Regions from separate parts of the Bacillus sp. NEAU-Y102 genome, predicted to be linked through region 1. Evidence: riboswitches for the same ligand, from Rfam matches in the RefSeq annotation. Region 1 holds a riboswitch; each other region holds the start of a gene.
What was found. A riboswitch is a leader RNA that binds a small molecule or an ion and turns the genes downstream of it on or off. The one in region 1 is predicted to bind thiamine pyrophosphate.

Region 1 (8,039 bases):
GAAAGATAAGGCACGAGTGAAGTTGGCAGAATGGTTTGGTTCGGATATAGACACAACATTTATCGATCAGAAATTAGGTCAATAGGTGAAATCTGTCATAAGGTGACAGGACGAACGTAAGCGAGGAAGTGCATTATGCCATCAGGAAGAACGCATACGAAAATAAACTTAATATCCCTTCCGGTTGTTTTGTTTTTGCTCTTTTCGTATGGATTAACAAATTTTGATTTTTTATTAACTTTTGCAATTGGTTTTTTAGTAGGTACTTCATTTTTAACACCAGATTTAGATACGTACAGTAATGCTTATAACAAATGGGGTTTCTTACGTATATTTTGGTATCCTTATAAGAAAGTAATGCCGCATCGATCTTTCTTTACGCATACGATTATACTTGGTGATGTGATTCGTATTGCGTACATGTTAATCGTCTTTTCTCCATTTTTATTCCTATTAAATGTAATCGCACTGGATGGTAATTTAATAGAAATTGCGAAGAAACATGAGGTTGAAATTGTAACGTTCTTAATGGGAATTGTTGTGGCAAGTACGCTCCACATTATAGCGGATAAGGTGAATACGCGCCGAAAGAAAATGATGAGAAAAAAGAAGAAACGCAGAAGATAAAGTAACTAATCGGGAAAAGGACCCTTGCAATTTGCAAGGGTCCTTTTTTAAACAAACGTTTGTTTAAAATTAAGCTTTCAGTACTTTAATTCCTTTTACAATGTTCCAGATGAAGTAGTATAAGCTGATGATTCCGCAAATAGCTAAGACAATCATTGCTCCAATTCCAAGTGTTACATCTGGTTGGTCAGATCCTATGCCCATAATTCCTAAAATGGTTAAGCCGATAAATGTAGCGATACTTGGAATGATGTGTGTCCATAGAGCACGTTTTGCGTGTGGCTTTGTTTCAGCGTCCCCTACAATCCAAACGATAATAGGGAATAAGATAGGGGCAAATAGTACACTAAAGTATGATAACGCAGCTAATATTTTATTTCCGTTCATATATATCACCTCATGAATAATGTCTGTTGTTATACTATTATTATGCAATAATTTAGGTAAGCTTTCTATCGATGAACATTACAAGAACATGACGATTTTGTAAGATTTTTTTGTTAAATGATAAAATTTTCAAAAAAATCTTTTTTAATGGAAATTGTTATGGTACAGTATAAATGGAAGTTGTTGAAAACGTTTTCTTAAACGTTTTTTATTTTTAGGCTTAAAGGTATGATGACCTGATAGCCTATTGATAAGATTGTATTTATTTAATAGGGGATTCTTTAGGGGGAGAGGACAATGAACACATGGACACAAGTTTATGATCCGTTCGGTAATATTTGGATTTCAGCAGCAGTAGCACTTATTCCGATTATCTTTTTTTTCTTAGCTTTAGCGGTTTTTCGCATGAAGGGGTATGTGGCAGGATTTATTACAGTTGTACTTACAGTTTTAGTAGCATTATTCGCTTATAAAATGCCGTTCACGATGGCAATGGCAGCAACCGGGTACGGTTTTTTGTACGGGTTATGGCCAATTGCTTGGATTATCATTATGTCGGTATTTTTATATAAAATTTCTGTAAAAACAGGTCAATTCGATGTGATTCGTGCATCGGTATTATCGATTACGAACGATCATCGTTTACTCGTTATTTTAATTGGATTTTCATTCGGAGCATTTTTAGAAGGAGCGGCAGGGTTTGGAGCGCCAGTAGCGATTACAGCAGCGCTTCTTGCTGGTCTTGGGTTAAATCCTTTATACGCAGCAGGTCTTTGTTTAATTGCAAATACTGCACCAGTGGCGTTTGGAGCGATGGGAATTCCGATTACAGTTGCTGGACAAGTAACAGGTATTGATCCACATAAAATTGGACAAATGGCTGGGCATCAATTACCGTTCCTATCATTATTTGTTCCATTCTTTATCGTATTTTTAATGGATGGATTTAAAGGGGTAAGACAAACGTGGCCTGCGTTACTTGTAGCAGGTAGTTCATTTGCGATTACGCAGTTCATTACAGCGACGTTCTTAGGACCGGAACTTCCGGATATTACGTCAGCACTTGTAAGTTTAGTGAGTTTAGCACTGTTCTTAAAAGTTTGGCAGCCGAAAGAAATTTATCAATCCGGGCAAGCAAATAATGAGGTAGCAGCAACAACGACAGCAGCATCGATGCCGAAATTAACGTTTGGAAAAGTAGTGAAGGCATGGTCCCCATTTATCGTATTAACGGTTATGGTAGTCATTTGGAGCCAAAATTTCTTTAAGGCATTATTTGCTCCAGGAGGGGCTTTAGAAAGTCTTGTATTTAAGTTTGAAATTCCAGGTCTGCATAATCTAGTAATGAAAGCAGAGCCAATTGTAAATAAACCAACGCCTTACGAGGCAATTCTAAAGTTTGATGTATTATCGGCAACTGGAACAGCGATTTTAATTGCTTGTATCATTTCCATGTTTATTTTGAAAATGAATGTAAAAGATGCAGTAGTGACATTTAAAGAAACGTTAAACGAATTAAAAATGCCAATTCTATCTATCGGATTTGTACTAGGGTTTGCATTTATCGCAAACTATTCTGGCCTATCTTCTACGTTAGCGTTAGCATTAGCTGGAACAGGCGGACTATTCCCGTTCTTCTCACCATTCTTAGGCTGGATTGGCGTATTCCTAACAGGGTCTGATACGTCTGCGAATGCACTGTTCTCGAATTTACAAGCCATTACAGCGCAGCAAGTCGGCGTATCTGAAGTGCTTCTCGTTGCAGCAAATACAACAGGCGGTGTAACAGGTAAAATGATTTCCCCGCAGTCGATTGCCATCGCTTGTGCAGCAGTTGGTCTTGCTGGAAAAGAATCGGATTTGTTCCGTTTTACAGTGAAGCATAGTTTATTCTTCGTAATTATTGTTGGTATTATGACGTATGTTCAAGCATATTATTTAACGTGGATGATTCCATAAAAAACAAAAGAAATAAACTTTGAATTTTTCAGATTATAGTGTATGATGGGAAAGTATTGAAAATTAAATCAGTGATAAACTAGGGGTGCCTAACGTATGCGTAGGCTGAGAGAGAAGCGCGTGAACTTCTTAACCCTTTGGACCTGATCTGGCTCGTACCAGCGTAGGGAAGTTAACGGCTTTACATAATGATGTCTTTATGAGCCAGGTCCTTATTTTTTTATGGACCTGGCTCTTTTTATTTTGGCATGCGCTGGCCATATCTTGTCCTTGTCACGAACAGGGGGGCAACAAAATTTATGAAACAATCTGTTTCAGCTGAGCAAATTGAATTGAAATCGAGTTTACCAGGGAGTAAGAAAGTATATGTGGATGGACCACGAGAAGGTATGAAAGTGCCGATGCGTGAGATTGAACAAAGCGAAACGAATGGCGTCCCAAATCCACCAATCCGTGTGTATGATACGAGCGGTCCTTATACAGATCCTGCGTATAAGGTCGAGCTGGAAAAAGGCATTCCAACGCCGCGCCACTCCTGGATTATGGGGCGTGGTGATGTAGAAGCATACGAAGGGCGTGAAGTAAAACCAGAGGATGACGGTGTGAAAGTGGCTTCGAAACATACACCTGTTTTCCCGCAAATGGATCGTAAGCCGCTTAGAGCAAAGCAAGGTGCAAATGTTACGCAAATGCACTATGCGCGTAATGGCATTATTACGTCTGAGATGGAATACGTTGCGATTCGTGAAGGGGTAGAGCCGGAGTTTGTTCGTAAGGAAATCGCAGAAGGCCGTGCTATTTTACCAGCGAATATTAATCATCCAGAAGCTGAACCGATGATTATCGGGCGTAACTTCCATGTGAAGGTCAATGCAAATATCGGAAACTCTGCTGTATCTTCTTCTATTGCAGAAGAAGTAGAGAAGATGACGTGGGCTACTCGCTGGGGTGCAGATACGATTATGGATTTATCTACAGGTAAAAATATTCATACGACGCGTGAGTGGATTATTCGTAACGCGCCTGTACCAGTTGGAACTGTACCGATCTATCAAGCGCTGGAAAAAGTAAACGGAATTGCAGAAGATTTAACGTGGGAAGTATATCGTGATACGTTAATTGAGCAGGCGGAGCAAGGCGTTGATTACTTTACGATTCACGCTGGTGTATTGCTTCGTTACATTCCAATCACGGCAAAGCGTACGACAGGTATCGTTTCACGCGGTGGTTCGATTATGGCGCAGTGGTGTTTATTCCATCATAAAGAAAACTTCCTATATACTCATTTTGAAGAGATTTGTGAAATTATGAAACAGTACGATGTTTCGTTCTCTCTTGGAGATGGATTACGTCCAGGGTCTATTGCAGATGCAAATGATGAAGCACAGTTTTCTGAGCTTGAAACACTTGGTGAATTAACCAAAATTGCTTGGAAACATGATGTGCAAGTTATGATCGAAGGACCTGGACACGTACCGATGCACTTAATTAAAGAAAATATGGAGAAAGAGCTTGATATTTGTCAGGGCGCGCCGTTTTACACACTTGGGCCACTAACGACAGATATTGCACCAGGTTATGACCATATTACATCGGCGATTGGAGCTGCGATGATCGGTTGGTTTGGAACGGCGATGCTTTGTTATGTAACGCCGAAAGAACATTTAGGTTTACCGAATAAAGATGATGTACGCACGGGTGTTATTACGTACAAAATTGCAGCGCATGCGGCTGATCTTGCGAAAGGACATAAAACGGCTCATCAGCGTGATGATGCACTTTCAAAAGCACGCTTCGAATTCCGTTGGCGCGATCAATTTAATCTATCTTTAGATCCTGAACGTGCGATGGAATATCACGATGAAACGTTGCCTGCAGAAGGGGCAAAGACAGCTCACTTCTGTTCAATGTGTGGACCGAAGTTTTGTAGTATGAGAATTTCACATGATATTCGTGAATATGCAAAAGAAAATGATTTAGAAACGACAGAAGTAATTGAAAAAGGAATGAAAGAGAAAGCAGAAGAATTTAAAGAAGCTGGTAGTCATTTATATCAATAACACGTTACACCTCTTTACTTGATTGATCACACTGTAGTACCTAACTTTATTATAGAAGAATCCCCATTTGCTAAGACGGTAGCAAATGGGGATTCTGTTGTTTATCCCGCTATTTGTGGGCAGTAAGACCCCCACCTCAAAATTCAGCGGAAGCAAAGAAGTTAGGTCGGGGTCGGGCTGCCCGTAAAAGCCCGATTGGTTAGGGCTAATAATCAGTGGGGGATGAACAAAACCCCCACTGATTAAAGTTTCACTTTATAAGGCAAAGAAGAGGTGTACCCAGTAGAATAAGAGGAATAGTGTGACGACTGTTGTGAGCGGGATAACGATAAGGGATACACTTAAATAGTCTTTCCATTTTACTTTAATTTTGTTTTGTTTCAGAATATACATCCAAATGAGTGAAGCTAGCGTACCAATTGGTAGTAATAGTGAACCGATGTCACTACCAATGATGTTTGCGAGATAGATTGTTTTTAATGTGACTGGATCTAGTCCCATTTCTGTTAATGTGATCGTACCAATCATAAGGGCAGGATGGTTATTGAAGACGTTAGAGAGGATGGATACAAGTCCGCCCATCGCAAAGCTAGCATAGAGTAGATGCTGATTCACAACTGGCTCGAGCCATTGTACAAGTGCAGCTGTTAATCCTGCGTTGTGGAGTCCGTAAATAATGACGTACATAGAGAAGGCGAAAATTAAAATGTGCCACGGTGTCTTTTTCAAAATGTCGACAGGATTTGTTCGTAAGTAGTACCATCTCCAAATGAGAAGAACGAGTGAACCGAGTACCGCAACGATTTCAATTGGTATGGATAAGAAGGATGCAACGAATAGAAGACAGCGCATAAGGAAGACAAAACCTAATACTTTTAACATGAATCTTGTCCGTTTTTGTTTCGTATCAACAGAATTATTTCCTTTTAGTGGATGGAAGTTTTTCGTGAAAAAAATTTCTTCAATATCATATGAAGAAACAGGTAATTTTTTCGGAAGTTTTTTCTTCAAAACTGTATACATGAGCCATGACATAAATAATAAGCCTAATGTTGCAGGTACAAACATCATAGCAGTATGCATATAAAGAGTCATATTAACGATATTTAATGCAATTAAGTTTACGATATTACTTACACCAATTGGTGCACTAGACGCAGTAGCGATTAAAGCGCCACTTAATAAATAAGGAATTTGTTGATGTGGTTTTAATTGAAGGTTTTTTAGAAGAAGAATTAAAATTGGAGTTGTAATTAAAATACTGCCGTCGTTATTAAATAAAAGAGTCATAAGAAAACATAGTAATTGAATATACCAGTATAAACGGTGACCGGACCCTTTTGCTAAATTTGCTAGTTTCGCTGCGGACCAATGGAAGAAGCCGAAGCTTTCTAATATAACTGCCATAACAATGGTCGCTAATATTGTTATGGAGGCTCCTCCTATTTTACTAACAATATCTATGACGTCTGGTTTTGATACGATTCCTGTAAAGAGGATAATACCAGCGCCGACCGCTGCTGGCCACGCCTCATTTAAACCTCGAGGCCGCCAAAAGATAACAATCATTGTTAAGAAGAATACAATAATAGTAATCCATATTTCAATGCTCATATTTTGCCTACCTTTCTATTTTCCCTTAAACAGATGTAGCTTGTCTCAAGTTTATATTGGTAGTATATTCAGCAAAAAATAAGAAGAACTAGACGTATAACGAGATGAAGCGAATATGTGTTTTTCATGCTAAAGGACAAGTGTCACTAGTAGTGAAATAACTATTGTGATAGGAGCCTATAAATTGATTGGGCAGTAAGGTAGGAAATGAGATTTATATCGGAAATTTTTAAAATATATCGACTTAACGACAAAATATAATAAGAGGAGTCTATCCCAAAATACCTTTTGGAACAGACTCCAAGGCTATATTATTTTTCCTTCAAAAAAGTACGATCCTTCAAGAATAAATTCCAGAAGAAAATAAATCCTGGTAATAAAATTGCAATCCCAATTGCGTATAGAATGAGCAGTGCATAGAACGTTTCTTTCGTTGTAAAGCTTGTAAATACAGTTACGTCAGGATAAATAATATACGGTAAATGCGCGACCCCGTAAGCATAGCTTGCAAATGCATATTGAGCGACGACAGCTAAAACAGCAATGCGAGGGAATCCTAGTGTGTTATACTTCTTGTTTGTCCACCAAAGGGACGAGTATCCGATAACGAATAGAACAATAGAAACTGTAAACCATGGGAATTGCTTTATTAATCCTTGCATAAGCCAATGTGTTTCTGGATCCATTACAACGAGAGCGATAATCGCCGTAACAAGTGTTGCAGGGCCAAGTATGATAGCATTCCTTCTATAAAGTTTGTATGCATCTTCTGAACCTTGCTCTCTCGCAAAATCAGCAAGAAAGAGAGAGGAGAGAAATAGTTCAGACGTTAGTCCGAAGAGCATATAACAATAGATAACCGGGCTAGAAAGAAGTTTTCCATACAGGAGTACTTCTCTTCCTTCAGACATTGTAATATACGCTCCCTCTGTAACGGGTAAAACGGTAATTAATAGTGCTGGAATTAAGAGACCAGTAATACCTGAAATAACCCGAAGAAGGTACTGATATTTTGGCAAGGAGTAAGCAAATACCATAAATGTACTACGTACTGCAACGAGTACTAAAATTAACATAACTGGTACGAACATAACGGTTGCGAGAGTAAAGGCCGCTTTCGGAAAGAAGCCGAGAAATGCGACAACGACGAAAACGAGAAACGTATTTGTTACTTCCCAAGTTGGTGATAAGTACCGATTGGCAAGTTTGGCAGCGAGCGTTGGATGTTTTGCGTATACCATGCCCCAAAAACCAGCTCCAAAATCGATGGATCCTAATATACTGTATACGAAAATAAGGGCCCATAAGATGATGATTGCAATACTTTCCTCATGCACGAGAATCGCCTCCTTGGTGTTGTAAATCATTCTTTAATGGATGTCTTCTAAAGAA
Region 2 (8,039 bases), on a different contig from region 1:
AGAATGATATAAAATATAAATTATTAATTAAGCCAATAAAAGAAAAAGACGGATCAGTAGCATATATATATGCAATGGCTTCTTTACAGCCTGTAGATGAAGCTGTACAAATGGTGCAAGATTATTACATATACATCATTGCATTTGTAGTCGTTCTTATTTTTTTAGCTTCGTTTTATTATTCAAAGCAAATTGCCAAACCGTTATTAAAAATAAATGATACGACGAAGAAAATAGCGCATTTAGATTTTACAGAAAAAATACCGATTACTTCAAAAGATGAAATTGGTGATTTATCGAAAAATATTAATATACTTTCTAACAAATTAAATTCTCATATCGGACAGCTTGAACAAGATATTGAAAAGGAAAGAAAGTTAGAAAATACACGGAAAGAATTCATTTCTGGTGTTTCGCATGAATTGAAAACACCGCTGAGTATTATGAAAAGTTGTATTTCCATTTTAAAAGACGGGGTAGCTGAGCATAAAAAAGAGTATTATTTTCAGGCGATGGAGAGAGAAGTAGACAAAATGGATACTTTAATTTTGGATATGCTTGAGTTAGCTAAATTTGAATCTGGTACATATAAAATGAAAAAGTCTTCGTTTTATATTGATACAGTAATTGAAGATATATGTGAACATCTATCTGTGGAAATAGAGAAAAAAGAACTTCATGTTCATAAAAATATACGTTCATTTGAAGTGATTGCAAATCAAGGCCGAATTGAACAAGTCATTGTGAACTTCATTACGAATGCAATACGTTATACACCAAATAAAGAGGATATTATTATTTCGACAATAGATGATAAAGATCGTATAAAAGTGTGCATTGAAAATAAAGGTACTCACATTGAAGAAGAACAATTAGATAAAATTTGGGATCGCTTTTATCGCGTGGATGCAGCTCGGCAGCGTTCACAAGGTGGGACGGGACTTGGGCTTGCTATTTCTAAAAATATTTTAGAATTACACGATGCTGAATATGGAGTAAAGAATACAGGAGATGGTGTATTATTTTACTTTTACTTACCGAAAAAAGCGTAGATAATGCATGCTACGCTTTTTTTAATTTATTTTCATACTATCTTTACCTAATCTTTATTTTTAAACGATATAATCTGGTTAGAAAACGAGGTTATGTAAGGAGTCGATGAACCGTGCATAGCAATTGGCTAAGTATAATGGTATTTATTTTCTTTTGTGCATTTATTGTATTTTTAATTGATATTACGATATGAAAAAAGAGCGCTCATTAAGCGCCCTTTTTTTGTGTATTCATTTGATAAGCACTGATGCTTTTGAATAAACGTGGTGAAGTGATAAATAAAAATATAAGTAAAACGGTACATAGAATATAGGAACCAATCATTGTACTACCGTTAAATATTAAAGAATATAGAGCTGCTGATTGTCCTTTTGGTGCATATTGTCCCCAGAAAATGATACCAGCGATAAAGTGACAGAAGTAACGAGCTAGACTACCGATAAAAGTAGCGACGATAATATATCCAATTACTTTCTTCCCTTGGTTTGGTTTTGATGAAGGTTTGTCTTTACGGCTACCTAAGTTTGATTGTTCTTCGTTATTTTCATTGGATGTTAAAAGCGCCTTTTGAATTGGACGATAGAATAAACCAGCAAACCCAATGAATGCGAAAGCAATGAAGTATTCAATTAATACTTGAATTGGTGTTACGATAATGGCATCGCCTACGACAATTTGTAATAATCCCCAAATTAAGCCTCCTAAGAAAGCCATTTTGAAACCCCAGCGATAAGCGATAATAAAAATAGGAATCATTGCAAAAGATATAGAACCGCCTGTAGCTGATATTTTTATTGAAAGTGGTAAAATGTCGATGACCATGGCGAAGGCTGCAAGAATAGCAGATTCAATCATCGCTTGTAAATTGGTGTTACGCATGTTGTCTCCCCCTAAATCCAAGTTGTACAAAAAAGAATAGATATCATAGGAGGATACGAAATACGTAAATGAAAAGAGGTATGTATTTCGGACGTTTGCACAATCCCTGCGTTAGCATTAACTAACAGGTTCGAAGGGTCGGAACGAAGTGTTCCCTCTCAGCGGCATGGCTCCCCCAGTGATAACGAGATTCTTTATTTGTTATTGTTTATTGTTTATTGTAAGCGAAATGGATGAGAATGGCAAACGAATCTGTTATGACAATTATTGAAATAGAATTGTAGCGAAATGTTAATAAATATGAAGCAAAAGGGTATAGTACAAGAGAAATAGAGTGTGCTATAATTCTTCTGAAAATAATTATCATTCTCTTCGGAGGGGGAAGGTTATGAGCTTAGTAGATATTAAAATCGGTGAGAAAGTGCTAGTGAAAAGTGTTCAGTCTTTAGATTATTTACTAAAGAGAAGATTGGCTGCTTTCGGTCTTTCTGAAGGAAGCGAACTTCGTATGAAGCAAAAGGCGATGTTCAAAGGTCCTTGTACATTGGAGTGTCGTGGACAGTTAATTAGTATTCGTCATTGTGACGCGAAAATGATAAAGGTGGAATTAGCGTGAATAAGGTTGCTTTGCTAGGGAATCCAAATACAGGAAAGACATCATTATTTAATGCACTTACTGGTTCTTATGAATACGTAGGAAACTGGAGCGGTGTAACAGTAGAAAAAAAGGTTGGTAAATTAAAAGATAGACAAGGAACATTAATTGATTTACCAGGTGTTTATGATTTAAATCCAGTTTCACGTGATGAAGGTGTTGTAACAAACTTTCTATTAACAGAAGAATTTCAGCATATGTTAAATATTGTGGATTCTTCGCAGTTTGAACGAAATATGCATTTAACGTTGCAGTTGCTCGAACTTGGCAAGCCAGTTTCAATTGGTCTAAATATGGTTGATGTGGCGAAGCAAAGAGGAATTGTGATCGATGTAAAACGTTTATCCGAATTATTAGGCGTAACAGTCGTTCCTGTCGTTGCAAGAAGTGGAAAAGGTTGTGAAGAACTACTTGCGACCCTTAAAGAAAATGACAAAAACGAGAAAAAACCATTCATTATTTCATATGGTGTACAAATGGATGAAGGAATTGAAGAGGTAATTTCTCTTTTAGAGAAAGCAAATTACGAGCATCCGAGATGGTTAGCACTTCAATTTTTAAGCAATAACGAAGTAGTAGAAAAAGAAATAAAAGCATTACCAATTTATAAGGAACTTGTAGCCATTCGATCTCGCCTAGAGGGAAAACTTGATTGTACGTTGGAAGAGCACATTTACAAAACTCGTGAAGCGTATATTGAAAAGTTAAAAACAAATGTTATGAAGCATGAGAAAGAAGGGGAAATTCCTTTTTCGGAAAAAATTGATAGACTAATTACGCATAAAATTTTAGGACTTCCAATCTTTTTAGCAGTTATGTTTTTTATTTTTCAGGTTACGTTTACGTGGATTGGGACACCTTTATCGGATATGTTAGATGAGTTTTTTGGTGGCCAGCTTACGGATTGGGTGACGGTTGGACTTACAAGTATTGGAGCTTCTCATTTTATTCAAGCGCTCGTTACAGAAGGTATTATTGCCGGTGTTGGTGCTGTATTAGTATTCGTACCACAAATCTTTGCACTATTCTTTTTCATTTCATTATTAGAAGACTCAGGATATATGGCGCGAATTGCAGTTGTTATGGATCGAATTATGGAGTTCTTCGGTTTAAACGGAAAAGCGTTTATTCCGATGATTATCGGTTTTGGATGTAACGTTCCAGGTATTATGGCAGCGAGAACGATTGAACAAGAAAAAGAACGTTTACTTACAGTTCTTGTAACACCATTTATGTCTTGTTCGGCACGTTTGCCTGTATACGCATTATTTGCGGGCGTATTCTTCCCTCATAGTCAGGCAACTGTTGTATTTTCTTTATATGTTGCAGGTATTGTTCTTGCATTACTAGTTACAAAAATTATGTCTCTTACAATTTTAAAAGCGGAAAAGTCTATTTTCGTAATTGAACTACCTCCTTACCGCGTGCCACAAGCGAAAACGTTATGGCTAAGCACGTGGGAGAAAGGGAAAGGATTTGTTCGTAAAGCAGGTACATTCATCTTTGGTGGTTCTGTTGTCATTTGGTTATTAAACTATGCAGGTCCATCAGGATTTGGTGTTGATATGGGAGACAGTTACTTAGCGATGATTGGTGGGTTTATCGCACCGCTATTTGCACCGCTCGGCTTCGGAACGTGGCAAGCTGCAGCATCCCTTTTAACAGGATTTTTAGCAAAAGAAGTTGTCGTTTCTACAATGGCAATTATTTATGCAGTTAAAGAAGATGTGCTTGGAAACGTAATGGGAGCACATTATACAGCATTATCAGCTTATGCATTTATGTTCTTTATTTTATTATATGTTCCATGTTTAGCGACGGTGGCTGTTATTAAACGTGAAACAGGATCAGCGAAATGGACGATTTTCTCAGTCGTTTATCCACTCGTTGTTGCTTATGTATTAACGCTTATTATATACCAAGTTGGATCTTTACTAGGATTCTAAAAGGAGATGTATAATGATGGTCAATATTATAATTGGAGCTATCATTTTTGGTTATGCAGCATACACGTTAGTTAATTTTGTAAAGAGAAGTAAAAAAGGAAAATGCGCAGCATGTTCTTTAAATAAGTCATGTCAGTCGAAAACTTGTAATCCGGATATGGAACAAATTGCTCATAATAAATAGAAAAAAGCTTTGCGAATTGCAAAGCTTTTTTGTTTTACTTTTTAATTTTTACAAGTTGAGAAGCTTCGACGCCTTTGTAACCAGGGAACTCTTTACTTGGGTCTTTATCAAATTTTAATACACCTACAGATTTTTCATCACCTTTTACACTGTTGTAAGTTGCGTCATCGACAATCGCATACATATCTGTATATGCACGGCCACTTCCGATAATTGTGTTGCCTTCATATTTTAATTTTGCCCCATCAAGTGTAGCATTTTCTACTTTTTCTTTTGCAAATAATAAACCTTGTTCTGTTGTTACAGCTGGTAATTTATCAAGTGGTTTCGTGTTGTCTTTTTCATCAACTTTGCTAAGTAACTCTTTTTTCACTAGTTCTTCACCAGTTTTCTTATCCATTACAAGAACTTTTTTACCATCTAATGTTGTCATTTTCATTTTATAGAAGTCTTTTTCTTTCACTTCTTTTTTGTTTTTATCTGTAATTTGCTGAACTTGTTCTTCTGAGCCGTACAGTACAAAACCGTTCGCTTTCTCTCCTAATAAAGAACAACCTGATAATGCACCAAATGAAATTGCTGCTGCTAATCCGATTCCTACTAATTTTTTCATGATGATTTCTCCTTTTATATGTTTTATAGTAAATACAATTTTTGTATTATTGCTTACATGTGAAGAAGCTTGTTTGTTGCTTCTGGTATTAGTGTATAAGAAATATCAGAATGCAACTATCGAGTTAGCTTACAGTAACATTACACTTATGTAATTTAGTGAAATCGCACAAAAGTAAGTTAATTTCAAAGAGGGATAATGAGAATATATTATAAATACAATATTGTATATAGAATGTCATATTATAATGGATGTATTTTGGAAATAACATGTAAGGACATATTAGTTTTGTTATAATAAACAAATAGGCTGTAAAATGAATATTCTTTACTGTAAAGGGAGATTTTTCAGTTTTCCAAGTAGTGAATTTGAAATATGAGGTTTATCATAGGAGGAATTTAGATGTCTGTATTTAAACGATTAAGAGATTTAACAATGTCAAATGTGTATTCATTAATTGAAAAAGCGGAAGATCCAGTTAAGATGACTGATCAATATTTACGCGATATGCAAGCCGATGTACAAGAAGCTGAGAAAAGTGTAGCAGCTCAAATCGCACTTGAGAAGAAATTCAAAATATTATTTGAAGAGCAAGAAGCACTTGTGAAAAAACGTGAAGAGCAAGCTCATATGGCTGTTCAAGCTAATAACTTAGATCTTGCGCGCCGTGCATTAGAAGAAAAACAAAATGCAGAGCAAAAAATGAATGAATATAAAGCAAGCTACGAGCAAAATAAAGCTGCTGCTGATAACCTGCGCCTTAAGCTAGAAGAAATGCGCAAGCAATTAACAGAGCTGAAAAATAAACGTGAAACACTTGTAGCACGTGTAAATGCAGCGAAAGCACAGAAAAATATTAATCAGGCAATGTCTGGATTTGATTCAAATTCAGCAAAAGCTGGTTTAAGCCGTATGGAAGAGAAAGCTCTTCAATTAGAGGCTGAAGCGGAAGCAAGCGGTGAAGTTTATAAGAAAGAAAAGTCATTAGATGATGAATTCGCAAGCTTAAACAAAAATTCTGCTGTTGACGATGAATTGGCTCGTATTATGAAGCAGTATGAGAAATAATATAGAATAAAGACAAATGAACCGACATGTCTAAACAAATTCATGTCGGTTTTCTATTATATTTTTGAGGAGGTTTTGCAATGACATGGATGAATGTAGTTGCCATGCTTGTATGGACTGGAGCGAGTGCAGTACTTTTATTTGCAATTATGTGGGTTGATTCAATTTTTACAAAATACAATGATTTAAAAGAAATCAAAAATGGAAATACAGCTGTAACAACTCGTTTTATTATGAAATTATTTGCACAAGGGTACATTTTATCTCAATCAATCACGAAAGCAAATGACTTATGGCAGGCGCTTCTTGCTTCAGCAGTTTCTTTCGTTATTTTATTAGTTGTAGAAATGTTTATCGAATTTGTGTTAAAGAAAATGTCTGGCTTAGATTTAGAAGAAGGTACGAAAGAAGGTAGCGTTGCACATGCGATGTTAGCTGGATCATTACATATTGTTGGTGCACTAATTTTAGGTGCTTGTTTATAAAGAGAAAAGGAGGGGTAGATCATGAGTTTATTTAAACGAATTAAAAATATAATGAAAAGCCCAGAGCCACCGAAGCCGGAAAAGAGTCTTTTAACGTTAGCTCCTGGCGATATGATTGAAGTTTCATTAGTTATGTACGAATTGACTGGGAAAACGAGTATGCATTCTCGTAAAGAAATTGTTTTAACACTGCAAGATGGAAAAGATATTCGTTATTTAAAAATTGAAGATCGTGAAAATACGTATTACAAATTATATACTCCAATTGATGGTCGCTTAGATTCAATTGATGAAATTCCGACGACAATTGAAATGGATGATACTGAGTACCATATGGAAGAACAATATAACGGACGTGTTGTTGTGATGGGGAAAACACCATTCTCAGCTTCAGAGGAACAGTACGTATGGGAATTCCAATCAGATAATCGAAAATTATTGCGTATTGAATGGCAAAATGGTCGCACAATGATGTATGAGGGAGAAGCAATCATTCCTGCTGATGTACAAATTATAAGAGCAACGTAAGGGGGCGTAATCATGTCAAACCGATTGTTTACCATGATTAAATCGTTTGTGATCCCTATACTTGCTATCGTTATATTACTTGTTGTTGCTGGTTATGCCTTATCAGGTTGTCAAGGCGGGCAGACAAAGTCGATTCAAGACCGTTATCCACTTGAGTCTGTCGCAAAGGAAGGTAAACAAGAATCTTACGTGTATAGGGCCGCCAATCGGTCAGTTCCTGAAGTAGCGAAGGAACTCATTAACGAAAGAGAACCGAAGCAAGCATCTAAAGAAGACGAAAATCAAATGTTCCTCGTTTATTCTGACAAGATTTATAACTTGCAAAAGGATAAAGAGAAACCATCGGATACGTTAATTGAAATAAGTAATAAAGAATTTGTCCGTCAAAATTATCAACCGTCCTTCTTGCAAGGATATATTATGGGTAGCATATTAAACGATATATTTGGTTCACGAAAATCATCATACGGTGATTATCGAGGATATAACGACAGACAAAATCATAAACCAGTCATTCCAGAGAGACCACCTACGAAAGAAGAAAAGAAAACCCCACCTCCAATTACGAAGGAAGGGAAAGGGTCTATTATTAAGCGAGGCGATAATGTAGATTCGAAACCATCAGTAG
Region 3 (8,039 bases), on a different contig from region 1:
AATCCACCACAACGGAATCCGCCACAACGACCTCCGCCACAACCGCCACAACGACCACAACCCCCACAGCGACGAGCAGCATCTTCAATATAGTAATATGGATATTGATTTTGCTGGTCCCAATAGACAATATTTCCAGATCGGTAATCATTAAGGCTTAACGCTTGTATTTCTTGTTGAAACTGATTCATTTTCATAACCTCCGTTTATAAAATACAACCTCATTGATGCTTCCCTATATTTCTGTTCGTTACATCTAAGTAGAGATAGCGCTATAAACTAAGTTCAATACGTACACCAACAAAGTATGACTTATCACTAGATGATGCACCTTGTTCATATACCTATTTTTACTATGGGCTCATTTTTATAAATAGAAATTATAAAATATAAATTCTAGCGTCATATCTTCATACTTACTAAGCTCAATTAATTTCTCAATAATCACGCGGACAAATCCTATATATTTCCATATATCACTTAGATTTTCTTGTACTGTAAATGCCTTTGCTATAACACCTCTAAGTAACCGGTTTCTATGACGGTTAAGAAATTCCTATAAAGAAAAAAGCCCTAATTAGGGCTTTTTATTCTATTTCTCCAGCAAAGCTCTCTATGAAATTTCTAATTGAAAAAAGACACACTTAGATTGATGCGTCTTTTTGTGATGCCTCTTTTGTGAAATCATATAATGCAATTGCGCCTAAAAGAACAAGTATACCTTGAGGAACATCTAGTAAAATAGTTTTCCAAATTTCTGGAATTACCCATTTAATATCTGCTGCTGTTTCAAGATATGTTTGGAAATAGCTGATTGTAAAATTAATTATCCCTAAAAATACAAACAACGATAAACCAAATCGAATTAATTTCTTATTTGTAAACATATAACACCTCTCAAAATTCATTAGATATTCCTGCTTTTGCTTCTTTATATTTCCATATCTCTATATTTGATTTTAACACACAAAGAACTCAAAAAAATACAATATGCAAATTTGCATATTGTATGAACAGCACTTCATGTTAACTTAGAAATTCCTGCAAAGAAAAAACAACTCCGTTACAGCTAACAGCTCGGGTTTCTTTTCTTATTTAACTTCATACCACCAACATTTACGTTCTTTAATTGTAAAATAAATGTGACAGAAGTTTATCCAGTTAATGCGTAGACAATTAAATGAGCTAAATTATCGATATTCTATTTCACCATATCCGTAGCACTAATGACTTTACGCAAATTTGACAAGAAAAAATATAGAGATAGGTATGGATCATACCTATCTCTAACATTACTTCTATTCTTTATCCAATTACGTCTTTTACGTCTGTATCCACTGGCCACTTTTCTAATGTATAAGCCATTTCCCAAAATGAATATTCATATTGACTGCTAATAATAAAATGCTGTTTCATACGCTTGCGGTCTGCCTCTGTTACTTTTTCAGCAATAGTATCTAACCGTGTAATTTGTTCTTCAACTAGCGTACGGAACCAATCAGATCCATAAGCAGAAATCCATTCGTTATAAATTGGCTCTTCCGGCTGACATTCTTTTAAACGTTCCCCAATTTCGTAATACAACCAATAGCAAGGTAAAATTGCTGCAATGATATCTCCTAAATGCCCTTCATACGCAGCACGATACATATGTGAAGTATACGCATATGCAGTTGGCGCAGGAATAAAATTATCTTTTTCTTCTTTTGTTATCCCTAGCTTTTTAGCAAAATTCTCATGTAAAGATAACTCGGCCTCATATGTATTTTGAGCATGATGTGCCATACGAGCTGTCGTCTCTAATTCAAGAGCTTTTGCAGCTCCTAAAGTTTGTACTCTAGCAAAATGAATCAAATAATATGAATCTTGAAGCACATAATAGCGAAAACTAGCTAAATCTAACGTTCCTTCACCAAGTTTTTTTACAAAAGGATGGTTAAAACTCGCTTCCCAAATTGAATCTACTTCTTTACGTAATGATTGTGAAAAAGTCATTTAAATCCCTCCAATAATGTATAAAATATAAGTATTTATCCACAATTATTAAAGCTGTAAAATAAAAAAACTTTCTTTACAGGCGTAAAGAAAGTGAAATTGACAGTATTTATTTACTCATTAAATAGCAACGTCTTTCCCACTTCCCTACGCTGGCATTAACCAGATCAGGTACTAAGAGTCTCAAAATCACATTTGATCTCAGCCTATAAAAGGCCCCCCTAGTGGATAAATATTTTGTTTTTATAATGTATTCATCATAGCATACTTCGTGAAACTGTCAAAAGAATTAGTTATATAATCCCCTTAAAACCCTTCTTCTTTTCTAACTTTTAATGATGTTTCAATAATCATATCTAATAGTTTGCTATAACTAATTCCCGCTGCTTCTGCACTTTTTGGCAATAAACTTGATTGTGTCATCCCTGGTAATGTATTAATTTCCATTACATATGGAATTCCATCCTTCACCATCATATCAACTCTTGCATAAACACTACATTTTAATGCTTTATAACAAGCCAGTGACGCTTTATTTACACATTCATTAATTTCCGCTGGAAGTTCGATAACTTCCTCAACTGTACTAGTATCATCATATTTTGCATTGTAGTCAAAGAACTCGGCTGCATGTCGAATTGAAACTATAGGTAACTGTTTTCCATCCAGAATGGAACATGTAATTTCATCACCTTTTATATACTTCTCAATTACTACTTCAGAATCCCATTCAAATACAGTTTCTAGCATTGAGATCAATTCATTTTTATTGTAAACGATTTTCACCCCGACACTCGATCCGCCAGAGTTTGGTTTTACCACTAATGGAAATCCTAACTTATCTAACTCATCAAGCTTTAGATCCTCCATTTTTGTAAGTTCAATCCAATCTGGTGTTTCTACACCTTCATAACGTAAAATCTTTTTCGAAATATTCTTATCCATACATATACTACTAGATAACATATTACTTCCGCTATAAGGAATCCCTAAACTCTCCAGTGTTCCTTGAACTGTCCCATCTTCTCCATATTTCCCGTGTAATGCGAGCAACGCAAAGTCAATGTCTTTCGCTTTTTCAATTAAATCCATTTTTTCATTTAATGTAATTGGGACTATTTCATACTTATTTTTATCTAAATGAGCAATCATTTCATTCCCTGTCATAATTGAAACTTGTTTTTCAGACGATACCCCGCCCATAATAACACCGATTTTCATTTTCTCAACTCCAAATTTCATTTTTTAATGTATCACCAATTATTTTAATTCCCCGAACTATTTCTTCTTCTTTCAAGCGCGAAAACCCTAATCGGAAAGTGTTCGCCCCTTCTCCATCAGAGTAAAAAACATCTCCAGGTGAAAACGTAACGCCTTTCTCATAACACTTTTGTAAAAGTGTGCGGGCATTCATATGCTCTTCTAGCTCTATAAATAAATGAAGTCCACCATCTCCAGTCATTCTTTTGAAAGGAATGAACTGATTACACGCGCCGACAGCTAACTCATATTTTTTCTTATAAACCGATCTTGCCTTTTTTAAATATTTCTCAAAATATCCCTCATGTAAATATTGAAATAGAACCGCTTGATCTAACGTAGATGTGTGGATTGTTCTTGCTCTTTTTACGCTTTCTAAATAATGAATCAGCTCTTTATCTGCAATAATCCAACCTACACGTAAACCAGGGAAAAGTACCTTTGAAAAGCTACTAATATAAATCACATTATTGCCAGCTCCAGCAAAAGTTAATAAGGGAGCTAAATGTGAACCTGAATAACGTAATTCTTCATTAAATCCGTCCTCTATAATAGGAACCTTATATTTCGAGAATAACCTCATCAATTCCGTTCTTTTCTCTGAACTCGTAACAATACCGGTTGGATTATGATAAGAAGGAATTAAATAAGCAAAATCAAAATCTTTTTCACGTAAGCTTTTTTCAACTTCATTCGTATCAATACCATCCTCATTCATATCAATCCCATGAACTTCAAGTCCATGTAAACGGAACAGCTTTAGTGCAGCGTGGTGAGTTGGATTCTCACAAATGACACGACCGGATTTTTTTGATAAAGAAGAAAGTACAATATCCAATCCTTCTGTAAATCCATTTGTAATTAGAATATCTTTATTCGAAATGTCTACACCTTTCATTTCCATGTAATGAAGTAAATAATTCATTAACGGTTTATATCCCTTTGCATATCCGTAGTTCAATACGATGTCCCCTTCAATGGACATACGAGTAAGAAAAGCTCTTTTGAAGTTTTCAACATCAAATAGCTTCTCATCCGGGGCTATACTATTAAAAACAATCATTCCCTTTTCCCAACGAACACCATGTTTCATTAAATCTAATTCATCCGCTAATGCGGTCACTGTATTAAGTTTATTTTTCCAATCTATTTCAACAGACGAAGTGTTAGATATATCTACCTTCGCAACAAAGTTCCCTTTTCCTTTAACTGCATAAATGAGTCCTTCTTGCTCTAAATCTGCATAAGCAGCAAGTACAGTGTTTCTACTCACACTTAGTAATTCACTTAGTTCCCTTGTTGATGGGATTTTTTGATTCCCGAGCAAGTGCCCTTTCATAATCATCTTCTTCAAATAATCTTTCAATTGAATATAAACGGGACGATCTTTAACAACTTTAAAATCCTTAAACAATTCCTTACCCCCTGCAATCATTTTTGCATATTTATTTCATTCACAAAAGGTCCACGACATATGTATTTTTTATAAAGGGCGGTACGGTCTTACAAGTCTTTTCGATATAAGTTAATTACATCTTTTAAAGCTGCAGCTGCAGCGCCTCGTGGATTAGAAGCCCCACCAATTGTAGTAACTTGTCCCATCGTATCTGTAAAGAACGTAATTCCTTTTTCGGTCCCATTTACTTTTGCTAACGGATGATCTTTTTCTATTTCGCACGGTTCAACATTTAAATTCACATTGCCACCCTCATCCTTATATATTGATGCTATTAATTTAATAATTTTATGTTGTTCCTTAGCATTTTGTATTTGCTGTTTTGTAACGTGCTCGATTCCTTTTATATGTATATCAGTAAGTGTTTTCTCTGTTTCCATTAAGCTGTTTGTCAAAAGTAACAATTTACACGCACTATCTGAACCACTTATATCTAATATAGGGTTTGTCTCAGCAATTCCTTTATTTTGCGCTTCTTTCAGTGCTTCTTCAAATGTCATATCTTCCTCATACATTTTCGTAAGAATATAATTAGTTGTTCCATTTAATATTCCTTCTATTTTTTCAATACTGCAACCGGCTAAACTAAATTGTCCGATATCTAGCGTCGGTAGTGCAGCGGCTGTTGCACCGCTATATCGAATTCGTACATTTACGCCTCTTGCTGCTTCATTTATTTCTCTCCAGTTTGTAACGAGTGCACCTTTTGAAATTGCTACTATATCCATCTGTTTCTCAATCGCTTGTTTCATATATTGTTTCCCTGGATTTCCATCTTTAAGATTTGTAACTGTTGATTCTACCAATACAGTACCACTTATGCTAGTTGTTGCACGTTCCTTCGGATGATACTCTAAATATTTTTCAATTGCAGCGGTACCGCCACCATACATCAATAAATGATGAAGAGATAAGCCGTCTTCATTATGTATTGCAATATTTCTTCCTAATACGCCACTTACAACTAATTGAATCCCATATGTTTCATATATATATGAATACTTTTCATTTAATAATTTTATAAACTCTCTGCCTACTGTTCCGTATCCTGATAATACAACTTGAATTTTCATAATATCCCCCCATATTTTTCTACCAAACCCCTCTTTCAATATAATATAAAGCGCTCTCGAATTCCATCGAGAGCGCTTTATTATTACTTATTTCGGTAAACGTGATAGCTTTTCAGCAATTGTTCTATAAAACTCTTGAATGCTAGAAAAACCTAACGAGTCTGAAACACTTAATCCTACCATGTCGAGATGATCCCAATTCGCTTTCGTTTCGATATGATTCCATTTTCCAACCTGTAATGACTCATGATTATTTACAGCAACATTAGAAATTGGTGCAATCATAGAATTTGTATTTACTACACCATCATTTTGCCACCAAGAAGTATCAACTAACGGACGGTTTTCTTCATATCTCGCATAAGAACCTAAGAAAAATGCATTCCCCATCAACACTTTATTCATCGTTATATGAGGCAAATGTAAACCTGTAATAGGTGCTGCTTGTGATGCATGTCCACTATAAGATAAGTAATAAACATCCGGTTGCGTCTTTACCCAATTATTTAACTCCTTTGCACCATCTGTACTTAAATCCCATTGACTTATATCTTTTGTATTTTTCCAAAGTGAACTATTTAGAATACGATTACTATATTGGAAAAAGGACTCTCCAGCAATCTTCTTTATACCCCATTGATCCAATTTAAAATCATATAAAGATAAATTATTGTTTCCTCCAAAGCTCGCAGCTGTAATGAGTAAATCTTTAACGAACGGCAGCAGAAGACTACCATCCGCAAGTGTTGTACCGTTGTGAGGGGTTGCTAATGTTGTAACACTATGAACATATGATTTTCCACCTTCAAATAGTGGTGATATTTTGGTGTCTGGGTGATTTTTCGCATAATTCTTTTCTTCAAAACTACCTTCTTTTAATAGCTGTACTAATGTTCTAATCGTTTGTCCACCCATGCTATGCCCAACTAAATGAACTTTATTTATTTCACTCCAATTCGGCGTAAAACCACTATAAGTTCTGCCAAAACGATTATGTCCATGTTTCTCAGCATGCGAGGCACCATAGTCTACTGTGCCACCGCTAATTTGCGCATACAATTCACATGCACGATCCCAGTTACTAGAAACAGGTCCAACAGCTGCGGTATGTACCGTATAACCATTTCGTTTCAAATCTTCCTGTATATCATGAACACCACCCCAATACTTTACGCCAAGCATTTCTTCTCTACCCCATCCAGCAAATCCATTCACCAATATGATAGGATAATTATTTGGTTGCCTCTCTTCAGCATATGATATTTTCGCTGCGAATGAACATAAGGTCACTAATGCGAAAAAACATATTTTTAAAAATAACTTCCCCATACTTTCTCCCCCTAATAAAACGTTTACATTTTTCTTCTAAAAATTAACAGAATGTTTTAACAACTTAAACATAATGTAAAGTATTTTATATACGTTGTATATATAGAAAACATATACAATTGTTGATAAATATTAATTCAAGTGAACATTTACTTTTTACAATACAACTTGTAAATCTGTTTATTTGAATTTATAATTAGATATAGTTTCCTCATGTTAAAAAGATTTAAAAACCATAAGAAAACTAATCTCATTGCTTGAAAAGGAGGAAAAAGCATGCAAATCGGATCAAATATTCATACATTATCTCAACCTACTAAAATAACTCCATCTACTCTTGAGCATAATACTATCTCTTCTACTAAACTGGAAAGTAAGAAAGTAAATGATCCTATCAAGTTTGATATTCGTTCATCTGAAAAAGAAATGAAACAGCCTGAGCATAAATTTAATGAATTAGATTTATGGAAGATGTTAAAGGATAAAGGTGTTCCTTTATGGATCATCCTTGAAATGCTACAAAAGGCTCGTAAAGAAAAAGAAGCCCAAAATAATTCAGTTCAAAATTCAAATGCGATTGAGGAAACAAACGAGACTCGATTAAATGAAGTAATGTAAAGCATAATATTTGATTGGTCTACAAACTAAAAAGAGTTCGGGGGTGATAAAGTTTCTATCAACCTCGAACTCTTTTTTTATGATTTTTCTCCAATCGTTACAAACTGGAAAGATACTTTTCCTTCCAAACCTTTAATTAGTTTTTTTACTTTAACATTTTCATTAACCAATGTATTATCTGTCGACATTTTAGGTTTTTCGTCACCTAGAGATTTTTTCAAATGAAGAAGATGCATTTTCATTTCATTTGCCTTTATTTCTTTATACACACTATTTTTTGCTACAATCATATACCATTCCGTTGAATA

Region 2: it holds a riboswitch for thiamine pyrophosphate, as region 1 does, so the genes downstream of both, thiT (energy-coupled thiamine transporter ThiT) here and thiC (phosphomethylpyrimidine synthase ThiC) in region 1, are expected to answer to the same signal.
Region 3: it holds a riboswitch for thiamine pyrophosphate, as region 1 does, so the genes downstream of both, tenA (thiaminase II) here and thiC (phosphomethylpyrimidine synthase ThiC) in region 1, are expected to answer to the same signal.

The regions. Positions count from the first base shown of each region.
Region 1 is NZ_JBTWFK010000006.1:108,133-116,171, reverse strand. It holds gene ACYFX0_RS16700 (YkvA family protein) at 1-85, shown strand, start outside; gene ACYFX0_RS16695 (metal-binding protein) at 136-627, shown strand; gene ACYFX0_RS16690 (DUF4870 domain-containing protein) at 697-1,014, opposite strand; gene lldP (L-lactate permease) at 1,312-2,973, shown strand; TPP riboswitch at 3,045-3,160, shown strand; gene thiC (phosphomethylpyrimidine synthase ThiC) at 3,273-5,033, shown strand; gene ACYFX0_RS16675 (arsenic transporter) at 5,289-6,647, opposite strand; gene ACYFX0_RS16670 (cytochrome d ubiquinol oxidase subunit II) at 6,959-7,984, opposite strand; gene cydA (cytochrome ubiquinol oxidase subunit I) at 7,977-8,039, opposite strand, start outside.
Region 2 is NZ_JBTWFK010000015.1:69,781-77,819, forward strand. It holds gene ACYFX0_RS28070 (sensor histidine kinase) at 1-1,052, shown strand, start outside; gene thiT (energy-coupled thiamine transporter ThiT) at 1,261-1,932, opposite strand; TPP riboswitch at 2,018-2,119, opposite strand; gene ACYFX0_RS28080 (FeoA family protein) at 2,321-2,548, shown strand; gene feoB (ferrous iron transport protein B) at 2,545-4,533, shown strand; gene ACYFX0_RS28090 (FeoB-associated Cys-rich membrane protein) at 4,547-4,717, shown strand; gene ACYFX0_RS28095 (lipoprotein BA_5634 family protein) at 4,752-5,330, opposite strand; gene ACYFX0_RS28100 (PspA/IM30 family protein) at 5,733-6,398, shown strand; gene ACYFX0_RS28105 (DUF350 domain-containing protein) at 6,479-6,883, shown strand; gene ACYFX0_RS28110 (DUF4178 domain-containing protein) at 6,905-7,411, shown strand; gene ACYFX0_RS28115 (DUF4247 domain-containing protein) at 7,424-8,039, shown strand, end outside.
Region 3 is NZ_JBTWFK010000008.1:14,635-22,673, forward strand. It holds gene ACYFX0_RS20750 (heterocycloanthracin/sonorensin family bacteriocin) at 1-191, opposite strand, end outside; gene ACYFX0_RS20755 (DUF3937 domain-containing protein) at 645-908, opposite strand; gene tenA (thiaminase II) at 1,306-1,995, opposite strand; TPP riboswitch at 2,123-2,228, opposite strand; gene ACYFX0_RS20765 (D-alanine--D-alanine ligase) at 2,302-3,216, opposite strand; gene pdxR (MocR-like pyridoxine biosynthesis transcription factor PdxR) at 3,221-4,669, opposite strand; gene ACYFX0_RS20775 (homoserine dehydrogenase) at 4,759-5,784, opposite strand; gene ACYFX0_RS20780 (esterase/lipase family protein) at 5,872-7,113, opposite strand; gene ACYFX0_RS20785 (DUF3914 domain-containing protein) at 7,390-7,731, shown strand; gene ACYFX0_RS20790 (lipoprotein BA_5634 family protein) at 7,809-8,039, opposite strand, start outside.